DNA from 2 places in the Hafnia paralvei genome. Region 2 is predicted to be linked to the other one. Evidence: predicted binding sites of a transcription regulator. Region 2 holds the regulator's gene; the other holds the start of a gene.
What was found. Region 2 encodes ArgR, which controls arginine synthesis, uptake and breakdown. Its sites were predicted from a motif close to ANTGAATAAAAATACANT; they were not measured.
Positions count from the first base shown of each region.

Region 1 (5,915 bases), 1.2 Mb from region 2:
TAATAGGGCAGCCATGTCAGAATAACGAAGAAGCCAAACAGGCTACAAAACACCATCAGATAGACCAACAGCAGGTTGCGGTTTTTCAGTAAATCACTGAATTTGCCTTTTTTAACCGCGACGCCATCGGCGGTGACAGCACTGCGTTTCTTTTCTTTAACGAAAAACCAAATAGCTAAGCCGGTTAGGATGCTTGGCACGGCCATCGCGTAAAACGGCATTCTCCAACTGTGCCCCTGATCGTATACAAGCCAGCTTGATGACATCAGTCCAAGAGCAATACCGAATGCCATACCGCTGTTAATGATGGCGCTGCCCAGAGAACGATATTTCTTAGGAATTTGTTCAGAAGATAAACCATATTGAGGGCCGTAATAAGTCCCTTCTCCAGCACCAGTAACGACGCGAGAAAATAGTAGCGTCGTCCAAGTTTTCGCCCATCCGGTGACGGCGGTGAAAATGCCAAATAATAAAAAACCAGGGACTAATACTTTTTTCTTACCGATTTTATCGCCTAGAATTCCTGCTGGGACTTGCAGTAGTGCATAGGAAAAATAAAAAACTGAATTAAGTATTCCTAATTGCGTTCCATTTAATCCAAACTCTTTCTGTAGTTCTCCCATCACTGGGTTCAATACTGTACGGTCTGCATACATAAATATCCAGCCGAGCCAGAATAAAAATACAGTTACCCACCAAGCTGGTATACCTGTTTTTTGCGGTGAGCCCGCATGCTCTATCGATTGTGACATAAGATACTCCCCTGAATACCCAGCACTTCTAGCATTTGGAGCGTTAGCTGTTCTGCTCATCCCTATCACTGATTCAATCGGTGGTGCTGGACGTCAAAAATGCTACCGTCCCAAATATTGAAATTATTGGGCATAGCTATAATGAAAAATGGTTCGTGCCAAATCGCTATGACGGTAAGCTATAATAATCGTAAGGGGATTCTGGTGAGATAAATCACATTTGATCTATTGTAAGGTAAGTTTTCTTATTTGAAGGCTTATTAGTAAAAAAAATTAAAAAATCTATTATTCAATTTTATTTAATTAAATGGCGGCGTGGCATTCTGATTATAAAAAAATAATAGACTGTATTTTAAATGTAGCAACCATCACATTTTATATTTTAAATAAACTTATTTTTACCCCAACAAATTAACGCTTTTTATGGGGAATAAAATGAAACCAACCGTTGTTATCGCGCTGGGAGGAAACGCTATTTTGCAGCGTGGAGAAACTCTTTCGGCCCAAAATCAGTACAAAAATATTACTCAGGTGGCAGAGGTAGTTGCTGGTCTGGTCAAAAATTATCGAGTGGTGATTGTGCATGGTAATGGCCCACAGGTAGGCTTACTTGCGTTGCAAGGGGCCTTGGATCAGCAAACGCCTGCGTATCCGCTGGATATTCTCGTGGCTGAAACTCAGGGAATGTTGGGGTATATGATTGCTCAAACGCTGGAGCAAAAAGAGAGTATTCCACAGGTGGTTACTCTTTTGACACGCATTCAAGTGGAGGCAGATGACCCCGCGTTCCAGCATCCGAGTAAATTTATTGGCCCTGTATACCTCCCCCGATCAGCAACATGAGCCAGAGGCGCGTTATGGCTGGACGATGAAAGCGGATGGTCAATATTTTCGCCGTGTTGTGGCCTCGCCTAAGCCGAGGAAGGTGGTAGAGCTTGCCTCCATTAAGTGCTTGCTAGATAGCGATCATATTGTAGTTTGTGCTGGGGGCGGTGGAATGCCGGTGATTGCGAATCAACATGGCTATTGTGGCGTTGAAGCAGTTATCGATAAGGATTTATCCGCTTCTTTACTAGCCCAAGAGCTGCAAGCTGAATATTTAATGATTTTAACCGACGCAGATGCGGTCTATCAGGATTGGGGGACGCCGCAGGCTAGAGCTTTGCGTGATGTTACGCCTGAAATATTGCGTCCTTTTGCCGCACCTGATGGTGCCATGGGGCCAAAGGCGGAGGCCGTCATTGAGTTTGTCGAACAAACCGGCGGAACGGCATTCATTGGCGCGTTATCCGATGCCGAAGCAATTTTACGCCGAGAAAAAGGCACTTGTATTAGGCCTGAAGTCGTGACCGCGATTTAAAATAAAATTAGCGCGCCGATGAATATCAGGCGCGCTGATTTGTTGGTGAGTAGAGTTGTAATTAGAGTTTACCCAACGTCGCCACCATTACGGCTTTAATGGTATGCATGCGATTTTCTGCTTCGTCGAACACAATGCTATGTTCAGATTCGAATACTTCGTCGGTGACTTCCATTCCGCCGTGTAAGCCGTATTGTTCCGCCATTTGTTTGCCGACGGCCGTTTGATCGTCATGAAATGCAGGTAAGCAGTGCAGGAATTTGACCTGTGGATTACCCGTTAGCTTAATCACGTTCATGTTGACTTGATACGGCAGTAGCTGCGCGATACGTTCTTTCCACACTTCTTTCGGTTCTCCCATAGAAACCCAAACGTCGGTATACAGGAAATCGGCATCTTTCACGCCTTCGGCGAGATCTTCAGTAAGAACGAGCTTGGCTCCAGTTTTATCGGCAATAGCTTGGCACTGAGCTACCAGCTCCGCTTCCGGCCAGCAGGCTTTTGGGGCCACTAAACGTAGCTCCATTCCCATCAGAGCGGCCCCCTCCAGCAGAGAATTACCCATGTTGTTACGTGCATCGCCCAAATACGCGAGTTTTACCTGCGATAGTGGCTTGTTTGGCATATGCTCCTGAATTGTAAGCAGATCGGCCAAAATTTGGGTTGGATGGAATTCGTCGGTAAGCCCGTTCCAAATCGGTACTCCGGCATACTGAGCCAGCGTTTCGACCACCTCTTGCCCCCACCCACGGTATTGAATAGCGTCGTACATTCTGCCCAGAACTCGTGCGCTGTCTTTAATGGATTCTTTATGGCCAATCTGGCTGCCGTTGGAGCCTAAATAGGTCACGTTGGCTCCTTGGTCATAAGCGGCAACTTCGAAAGAGCAACGGGTTCGGGTGGAGTCTTTTTCGAAGATGAGCGCGATATTCTTACCTTTCAGCGTCTGCGGTTCATTGCCTGCCTTTTTAGCCTGCTTTAACTCAGCGGCTAAAGTGAGTAGGTATGCGATATCCGCAGGAGTGAAATCTAATAGTCTAAGAAAGTGATGCTGATATAGCTGACTCATAGTGCCCATCCCCAGTTGTGTTTTTATTGTGCTTGATGAATTAATATTCACATTAAGTGTATTAAAATTCAAAATCAACCCCCAGTCAGATAAATATTCACGTTTCTTATGGAGGCGCAGCCGTGGCTGTGGGAGAATGAAACTAGCGCGATTGCACACAGATTGAGGACAAAGACATGGCAAACCCTGAGCTATTAGAAGAACAACGTGAAGAAACTCGCCTGATCATTGAAGAACTGCTGGATGACGGTAGCGATCCGGACGCGTTATACACTATTGAACACCACCTTTCGGCGGATAACTTCGAGCTGTTAGAGAAAGCGGCGGTTGAAGCTTTCAAACTGGGTTATGAAGTGACGGATGCCGAAGAACTGGAAGTTGAAGACGGTACATTGTTGATGTGCTGTGATGTGATCAGCGAAGTCGGTCTGAATGCGGAAGTTATCGACACTCAGGTTGAACAGCTGATGAACCTAGCCGAAAAAATGAACGTGAATTACGACGGCTGGGGTACCTACTTCGAAGATCCAAATGGTGAAGAAGGCGACGAAGATGACGAAGACGACGCGGAAGGCGTTGATGAAGATGATAACGGCATTCGCCATTAATCTTTAACTTCTCATTGAGAACAGTGGATCCGGTGTCAGTAATGGCACCGGATTTTTTTTGCGTATTTTTTTGGTTAGTTTTTATATTTATCAGTATTGAATTACGCGTTGAATAAATAGGCGCGTGATGTAAATGCGGTATGTCACATCTAATGTAAATAGTTAGTTAAATTCATTGTAAATCGAAGCCATAGAGATTAAACAAATAATACCTATAAAAATCACTGCATAAGGTGAACGTAATGGCTGCAAACCAACATAAAATACAACGCAATATCTGGCTTACATTAGGGCTAATGGGAATGTGTAGCTCTGCGCTGGCGGCGGTTATCCCCGCAGGAACAGAACTGGCGACTAAGCAGGAACTCGTCAGAAATAACGGCAGTGAACCCGCATCGCTTGACCCGCATAAGGTCGAGAGCGACGTTGAGTTTAATATTATCAGCGATTTTTTTGATGGGCTGGTCGGCATTAAACACGATGGCAGCATAGAGCCTCGATTGGCTGAAAGCTGGGAGAATAAAGACAACCGCGTTTGGACGTTTCATTTAAGACCTGATATTAAGTGGTCGAATGGCGAGCCTATTACCGCGCAGGATGTGGTATTTAGCTGGCGTAGGCTTGTCGATCCTAAAACGGTTTCTCCTTATGGTAGCTATCTTAATAACATGCATGTCACTAACGCAGGGGAAATCGTGGCGGGCAAGCAATCACCGGATACGCTTGGTATCAAAGCGCTGGACGATAAAACCGTACAGGTAACGCTGAATCAGCCGGTGGCCTATTTTCTTTCGATGCTGGCGCATAACTCATTAGTGCCTATCAACCAGAAAACCGTAGAGAAATATGGCGATAAATGGACTCAGCCGGGAAATTTTGTCAGCAGCGGTGCTTACACCCTTTCGCAATGGGTTGTGAATGAAAAAGTGGTTGGAGAACGTAATAAAAACTATTGGGATGATGCCCATACGGTGATTAACCGTGTGACTTATTTACCTATTGCATCTGAAACAGCGGATATAAATCGTTATAAAGCCGGAGAAATCGATATTGCTTATCCGGTTCCGCAGATTCAATTTAAAGCGCTAAAAGCGCAGTTGGGTGAGCAGGTTCATGTTGAACCCAATCTGGCGACGTATTATTACCAATTCAATACAACAAAAGCGCCATTTAATGATCCTCGGGTGCGGTTGGCATTAAACCTTGGTTTAGATAAAGATATTATTGCCGAGAAAGTATTAGGCCAGGGACAGCGGCCGGCATGGATGACGAGTCAGGATACGACCGGTGGTGTGACGTTCAAGAAGCCAGACTACGCAAGCTGGACGCATGAACAGCGGATCACCGAGGCGAAGAAATTGCTGAAAGAGGCTGGTTTTAGCGAAGCGAAACCATTGAGTTTTGATTTACTCTACAATACCTCGGAGTCTCATCAGCGAATTGCTATTGCGGCAAGTTCGATGTGGAAAAAAAATTTAGGCGTGGAAGCCAAACTGCAAAATCAGGAATGGAAAACCATGTTAGACACCATGCACAGCCGCACTTATGACTTGGTACGCTATGCATGGATTGCCGATTATGATGATGCTTCAACCTTTTTAAATAATTTCCGTACTGGCGATAGTCAGAATACTACCGGCTTTAGCAACGCTGATTTTGATGAGGCAATGAAGCAAGCGGCAATGGCTGGAAGTCTTGAACAAAGAGGGCAGTTTTACCAGAAGGCAGAAGATGTTCTCGCGCAAAATGTTCCTGCTATTCCTGTTTACCAATATGTGGTCGTTAAGCTAGTAAAACCGTATGTCGGTGGGTATCACACTAACAATCTTGGATATTTCTATACCAAGGACATGTACATTAAAAAACATTAACTGAATGCGTTTTTTATTCTGACAAAGATATTCTGTAAACGTCACTCATATTAATCCACCGACCTTTTGGCCGGTGGATTATGACTAAAATGGTTAAGCTCCGTTAGATAATACCCCTAATCGAATCGCATATTTTTTGATTTTATAATGCAGCGTTGTACGGGATAGCCCCAGTTTTTTGGCGGCTTCTGCGACGTTGCCATTGGCATGATTAAGCGCACGGGTAATCAGGTGTTGTTCAAACTGGGCCACTTG
Region 1 is NZ_CP083737.1:4,157,032-4,162,946, reverse strand. It holds gene K9N75_RS19300 (MFS transporter) at 1-752, opposite strand, end outside; partial or broken gene K9N75_RS19295 (carbamate kinase) at 1,188-2,112, shown strand; gene argF (ornithine carbamoyltransferase) at 2,174-3,190, opposite strand; gene rraB (ribonuclease E inhibitor RraB) at 3,358-3,789, shown strand; gene K9N75_RS19280 (ABC transporter substrate-binding protein) at 4,032-5,660, shown strand; gene K9N75_RS19275 (sigma-54 interaction domain-containing protein) at 5,754-5,915, opposite strand, start outside.
Region 1: argF (ornithine carbamoyltransferase) is a predicted target of ArgR. The motif match lies at 3,237-3,254, and genes of this name have one in related genera.

Region 2 (5,915 bases):
TAGCAGCGTTGATTGAATTTATTCATACAGCAACCTTGCTGCACGATGACGTGGTTGATGAATCCGATATGCGTCGGGGCAAAGCCACCGCTAACGCGGCTTTTGGTAACGCTGCGAGCGTATTAGTCGGTGATTTTATCTATACACGATCATTCCAGATGATGACCAGCCTGCAGTCATTGCGAGTGCTGGAACTGATGTCTGAGGCCACCAACGTTATCGCTGAAGGTGAAGTTTTGCAGTTGATGAACGTCAATGATCCGAACATCACTGAAGAAAACTACATGCGAGTCATTTACAGTAAAACGGCCCGTTTGTTTGAAGCAGCAGCTCAATCATCAGCGATCTTGGCGGGTGCCACACATGAGCAGGAAATCGCTCTGCAAGACTATGGGCGTTATCTCGGCACTGCTTTCCAACTGATCGATGATCTGTTGGATTATGATGCTGATGGAAAGACACTGGGTAAAAATACGGGTGATGACCTGAACGAGGGTAAACCAACATTACCCCTGCTTCACGCTATGCAGAACGGCTCTCCAGAACGCTCAGCCATGATTCGTAAAGCTATTGAAGAAGGCAATGGGCGTCATTTGCTTGAACCCGTTCTCGAAACCATGCATGAAGTCGGCTCGCTGACTTATACCCGTCAGCGAGCCGAAGAAGAAGCTGATAAAGCAATTTCAGCATTAGATGTCTTGCCGGAATCGCCTTATAAAGAAGCGCTTATTGGGCTGGCTAATATGGCGGTCGATCGAAAATTCTAATTCTTATTTTTAGAAATAAATGAAGAGCCGAAAGGCTCTTTTTCTTTTAAAGAACATATAAAACAATAAATAAGCCATAAATAATGGCTTTCTTATTATTGAAGTAATTGGAAATTAATTGAAATTTAAAGAGTGTTTTTAGATAGTAGCGATGTATACAAGCCTTATTTTTCTTACCCTGTAAATGTGTCATCGCAAAGGAATGGATTATGACAGAGAGTCAATGCCATGAAGATTGGCATCACGCAGATATTATTGCTGCATTGCACAAACGGAAAATTACGCTCAGTGGACTATCAAGAGCCTCAGGGCTTTCTAGCACCACGCTCTCTAATGCATTAACGCGTCCTTGGCCTAAAGGCGAATTTATTATTGCTCAAGCGCTAGGTATTCATCCCTCTGAGATATGGCCAAGCCGCTATTATGATGTCGCCACTCATCAGCCTATTGATAGACAGCTACTCATGCGTGCACGAAGATCGAATAAAAACAAAACCGCTGACGATTAAGGTCAGCGGTTAGATTTAAGCTAAATTAACGGGTGTTTATAACCACCCGTTTTCTATTAACAATCACTTGTTAACGAAGTTTTCGCCTAGCTCGATATCTTTATGCAGAACTTCCAGCATACCTTCCAGTGCTTTTTGTTCAAAAGCACTTAAAGATCCGATGGATTTACGTTCAACGATCCCTTCTTTCCCCAACAGCAGAGGCTGTGCAAAGAAGCGAGCATATTTGCCATCACCTTCAACATAAGCACATTCAACAACGTTGCTTTCACCCTGCATAGCGCGAACCAGAGAAAGACCAAAACGTGCGGCAGCCTGCCCCATAGACAACGTAGCAGACCCGCCACCGGCTTTAGCTTCAACAACTTCAGTGCCTGCATTCTGGATACGCTTAGTCAGATCGGCAACTTCCTGTTCGGAGAAGGTCACACCTGGGATCTGAGACAACAGAGGCAGGATTGTCACACCAGAGTGACCGCCAATTACAGGTACTTCGACTTCTGCTGGGTTCTTACCTTTCAGCTCGGCAACAAAGGTATTGGAGCGGATAACGTCCAATGTAGAAATACCGAACAGCTTATCTTTATTGTACACACCCGCTTTTTTCAGCACTTCAGCAGCGATTGCTACTGTCGTGTTAACTGGGTTAGTGATAATACCGATACAGGCTTTCGGACAAGTACTCGCTACCTGTTCAATCAGATTGCGTACGATACCTGCGTTTACGTTAAACAGGTCAGAACGATCCATACCCGGCTTACGTGCAACACCCGCAGAAATCAACACGATATCTGCGCCTTCCAATGCTGGACGCGCATCTTCACCGCTGAAACCTTTGATTTTAACTGCTGTAGGGATGTGGCTGAGATCGACAGCAACGCCCGGAGTCACCGGCGCAATGTCATAAAGAGAGAGTTCTGAACCTGAAGGAAGCTGAGTTTTAAGAAGAAGGGCGAGAGCCTGACCAATACCGCCGGCTGCGCCGAGAACTGCAACTTTCATTCTATACTCCTTGATTTATCTTTAATTTAAGAGTGCCGTGAATGCATTACCGCGCACCTTAGTCCATCATGTCTTAAAAAACAATCTGTTAACACAAAGATTGGGATATGACGCACTAATTCCATGTCCTACTGCAAGGTTTATAATAAAAAATAGCTTATGCATGAAAGGCATAGGGTTACAAAGTAGGAATTCGTTGCGCACTTATCACAGCTGATTACCCGGCCGTTACATTACACCCTTCCTTTACATCACAACAACATCATTTTAATAACAAACCATTTACCAATGATGAAGACTTAGTCACAGATTCGACTAACATATTCATTTTATGAGCAAGGTGATAAAATCACGCCCTTGCCGGTTTGATTTCTTAATGGCCGACTTAATATTTTTTGCACTTAAATTGCATAAAAATTCATTATTGCGCATAATAATGTTCTCTATTTCTATTTCTACGGTGAAGAATGCGAACTCCAACAAAACAAGAAGACTTGATCAAGGCATTCAAGGCGCTACTCAAGGAAGAGAAATTTAGCTCTCAGGGTGAGATCGTGCAGGCACTGCAAGATGAAGGCTTTGAGAATATCAACCAATCCAAAGTATCTCGTATGCTGACCAAATTTGGTGCAGTGCGCACGCGAAATGCAAAGATGGAGATGGTGTATTGTCTGCCTGCTGAACTTGGCGTCCCAACGACCAGCAGCCCTCTGAAAAATCTCGTGCTCGACGTCGATTACAACGATTCAGTGGTTGTCATCCATACCAGCCCAGGCGCAGCACAGTTGATTGCACGTTTATTAGACTCATTAGGCAAATCAGAAGGCATTCTGGGAACCATTGCAGGCGATGACACAATTTTCACCACGCCAGCCAAAGGTTTTTCAGTAGAACAGCTGCACGACGCTATCTTGTCACTATTCGATCAAGAGCTTTAAGCCCACTCTCTGGCCTGATTATTTGTCGGGCCTATTCATTTCCTACCTGATTTCCCTCTCCCCCCCTCTGGCTCAGCTGATCTCTCCTTTCTGCTAGTTTAGCGTATGTGTACGGCACAATACTCTGCACCTAATGATAATGATGGTCTTTTCAGTCAACATACGTACTGCGACAGGGGGTAAACTCCATGTTCCGCACGTTTTGCAACATGATGTCATTTTATTGATCTTATTAGTATTTAAGCCAAAAAGAACAAAATTCACTCTGTTTTTATTCCAATTGAATATATTTACTACGTGAATACCAAACAAATAAACCTAAAAAACAATTAGCTAGCTATTAATTTTTATAGTTACTAGGTGTACACTTCTTTTCGTGACATGAATCACAGTTCAATAACTAAATAAGATAATCTCTGAGGCATACATCATGAAAATTAAAACTTCTATCGCAGCTCTGGCTATTCTCTCATCTCTTTCTTTCGGTGCATTCGCCGCTCAGCTAGTCGATAACGCTCAAGCCTCTAACATGCAGCCTATCGGCACTATCAGTGTTAGCGGTGTCAGCGCTGCACCTAGCGATATCAGAGCAGCATTATCAGCCAAAGCGGATGCACAAGGCGCAACTGCCTATCGTGTCGTTGAAGCGCGTAATGAAGGTTCATTCCACGCAACCGCTGAAATCTATAAATAAGATTCCGCTTCACCTGCAAGACGAAGCATAAAGCTTCGCCAGTCAAAATCGTTAACAACCGCAGTGACCAAAAAGAAAATCGTCATTGAATCTAAGATCGAAGTACTGCGGCAGAAATAGAACAGGAAAATAATCATGAAAATTAAAACTACCGTCGCTGCTTTAGGCCTTCTTTCAATGGTTTCTTTTGGTGCATTTGCTGCACAGTCCATCAGCGCAGAGCAGGCTTCCTCTATGCAGTCATTAGGCACCATTACCACCAGCGGTATTGATGGTTCACCTTCTGATATCAAAGCACAGCTTTCTGATAAAGCCGACGCAAAGGGAGCTACTGCTTATCACATTATTGAAGCTCGTATCGATGGTAACTACCACGCTACCGCAGAGATCTATCGCTAATTAATTGCTCTAACCGTTTCATCATAAGGTCAACGTTTCCTGTGTCTAACTTGAGCTCGTTGACTAATACCCTCGTCTAACCAGACGAACCCCATTGCCTTCGCTTGCGAAGGCTTTTTTTTGCCCTCACCAAAGACAAAAAAGCCGTGGGCAGAGCCACGGCTTTTTACATCAGCGAAAGCAATAGAATGATTTTATTCTTGCTCGCTAATCTCTTGTTTGTGTTCTAGCGCCTTCAACAGCTTGCTATGAATGCCCTCAAAGCCGCCGTTACTCATGACCAAAATATAATCACCAGGCTGAGCCGTTTTCGCAATCATATCGACCAATACGTCAATATCCGCACTCCAATGAGCCGGCTGAACGCAGGCTTCGGCTACTTCAGTCACTAACCAAGGAATGTGGTGAGGCTGGAACAAAAAGACCTCATCCGCTCGCCCCAGTGCCGGAGCCAGATCGTTTTTGGATACGCCCATTTTCATGGTATTAGAGCGAGGTTCCAGCACGGCTAAAATACGTGCGGTTCCACCTACTTTGCTGCGCAAAGCAGAAAGCGTTGCCAAAATTGCCGTCGGATGGTGGGCAAAGTCATCATAAACTTTTACACCAAAGGCTTCACCGCGTAGCTCTAAACGACGACGGGCATTGATGAAGGAATCCAAAGCACGACAGGCATCCGCGGGCAATACACCGACATGACGAGCTGCCGCAATCGCCATTAAACCATTATGCATATTGTGTTCGCCAACTAACCCCCAGTTTACCTCTCCCACCACATCGCCATCCAACAGCACTTCGAAATGGCTAGCATCTGGATTCAGCTTACGTGCATTCCACGTTCCATCTTCTCCACTAAGCTCTTGCTCACTCCAGCACCCCATAGCCATGACTTGCTTCAGGTTTGCGTCGCTGGCGGGTGAAATAATGCGGCCTTTACCTGGCACCAGACGAACCAGATGATGAAACTGTTTCTGGATGGCCTTAAGATCGTCAAAGATATCGGCATGATCGAACTCAAGATTATTGAGGATCAATGTGCGCGGGCAGTAATGCACAAACTTGGATCGTTTATCGAAGAAGGCACAGTCATACTCGTCGGCTTCAATCACGAAGAATGGGCTATTGCCCATCCGAGCTGAAACATCAAAGTTACCTGGCACACCACCAATCACGAAGCCTGGCTCATAACCGCACTCTTCCAGAATCCATGTGACCATACCCGCGGTGGTGGTTTTACCGTGCGTTCCCGCAACCGCAATCACCCAGCGATGACGCAATACTTCATCATGCAGCCACTGTGGACCAGAAACGTATGGAATTCCCTGCTCCAAAATCATTTCAACACAAGGGTTACCACGCGTCATCGCGTTACCAATGATCACCAAGTCAGGTGCAGGATCCAAATGTGAAGGATCGTATCCTTCCATCAGCGTGATCCCTTCTTTTTCTAGTAGCGTGCTCATCGGCGGATAAACATTGGCATCAGAACCCGTCACTTCATGTCCTAACGTCCGAGCCAGCAAAGCAAGGCCGCCCATAAATGTGCCGCAGATTCCAAGAATATGAATGCGCATATCGTTTCCAGTTGATTACATCGAGTCAGTTC
Region 2 is NZ_CP083737.1:603,081-608,995, reverse strand. It holds gene ispB (octaprenyl diphosphate synthase) at 1-767, shown strand, start outside; gene K9N75_RS02765 (helix-turn-helix domain-containing protein) at 977-1,276, shown strand; gene mdh (malate dehydrogenase) at 1,340-2,278, opposite strand; gene argR (transcriptional regulator ArgR) at 2,746-3,216, shown strand; gene yhcN (peroxide/acid stress response protein YhcN) at 3,647-3,910, shown strand; gene yhcN (peroxide/acid stress response protein YhcN) at 4,046-4,309, shown strand; gene mpl (UDP-N-acetylmuramate:L-alanyl-gamma-D-glutamyl-meso-diaminopimelate ligase) at 4,504-5,883, opposite strand.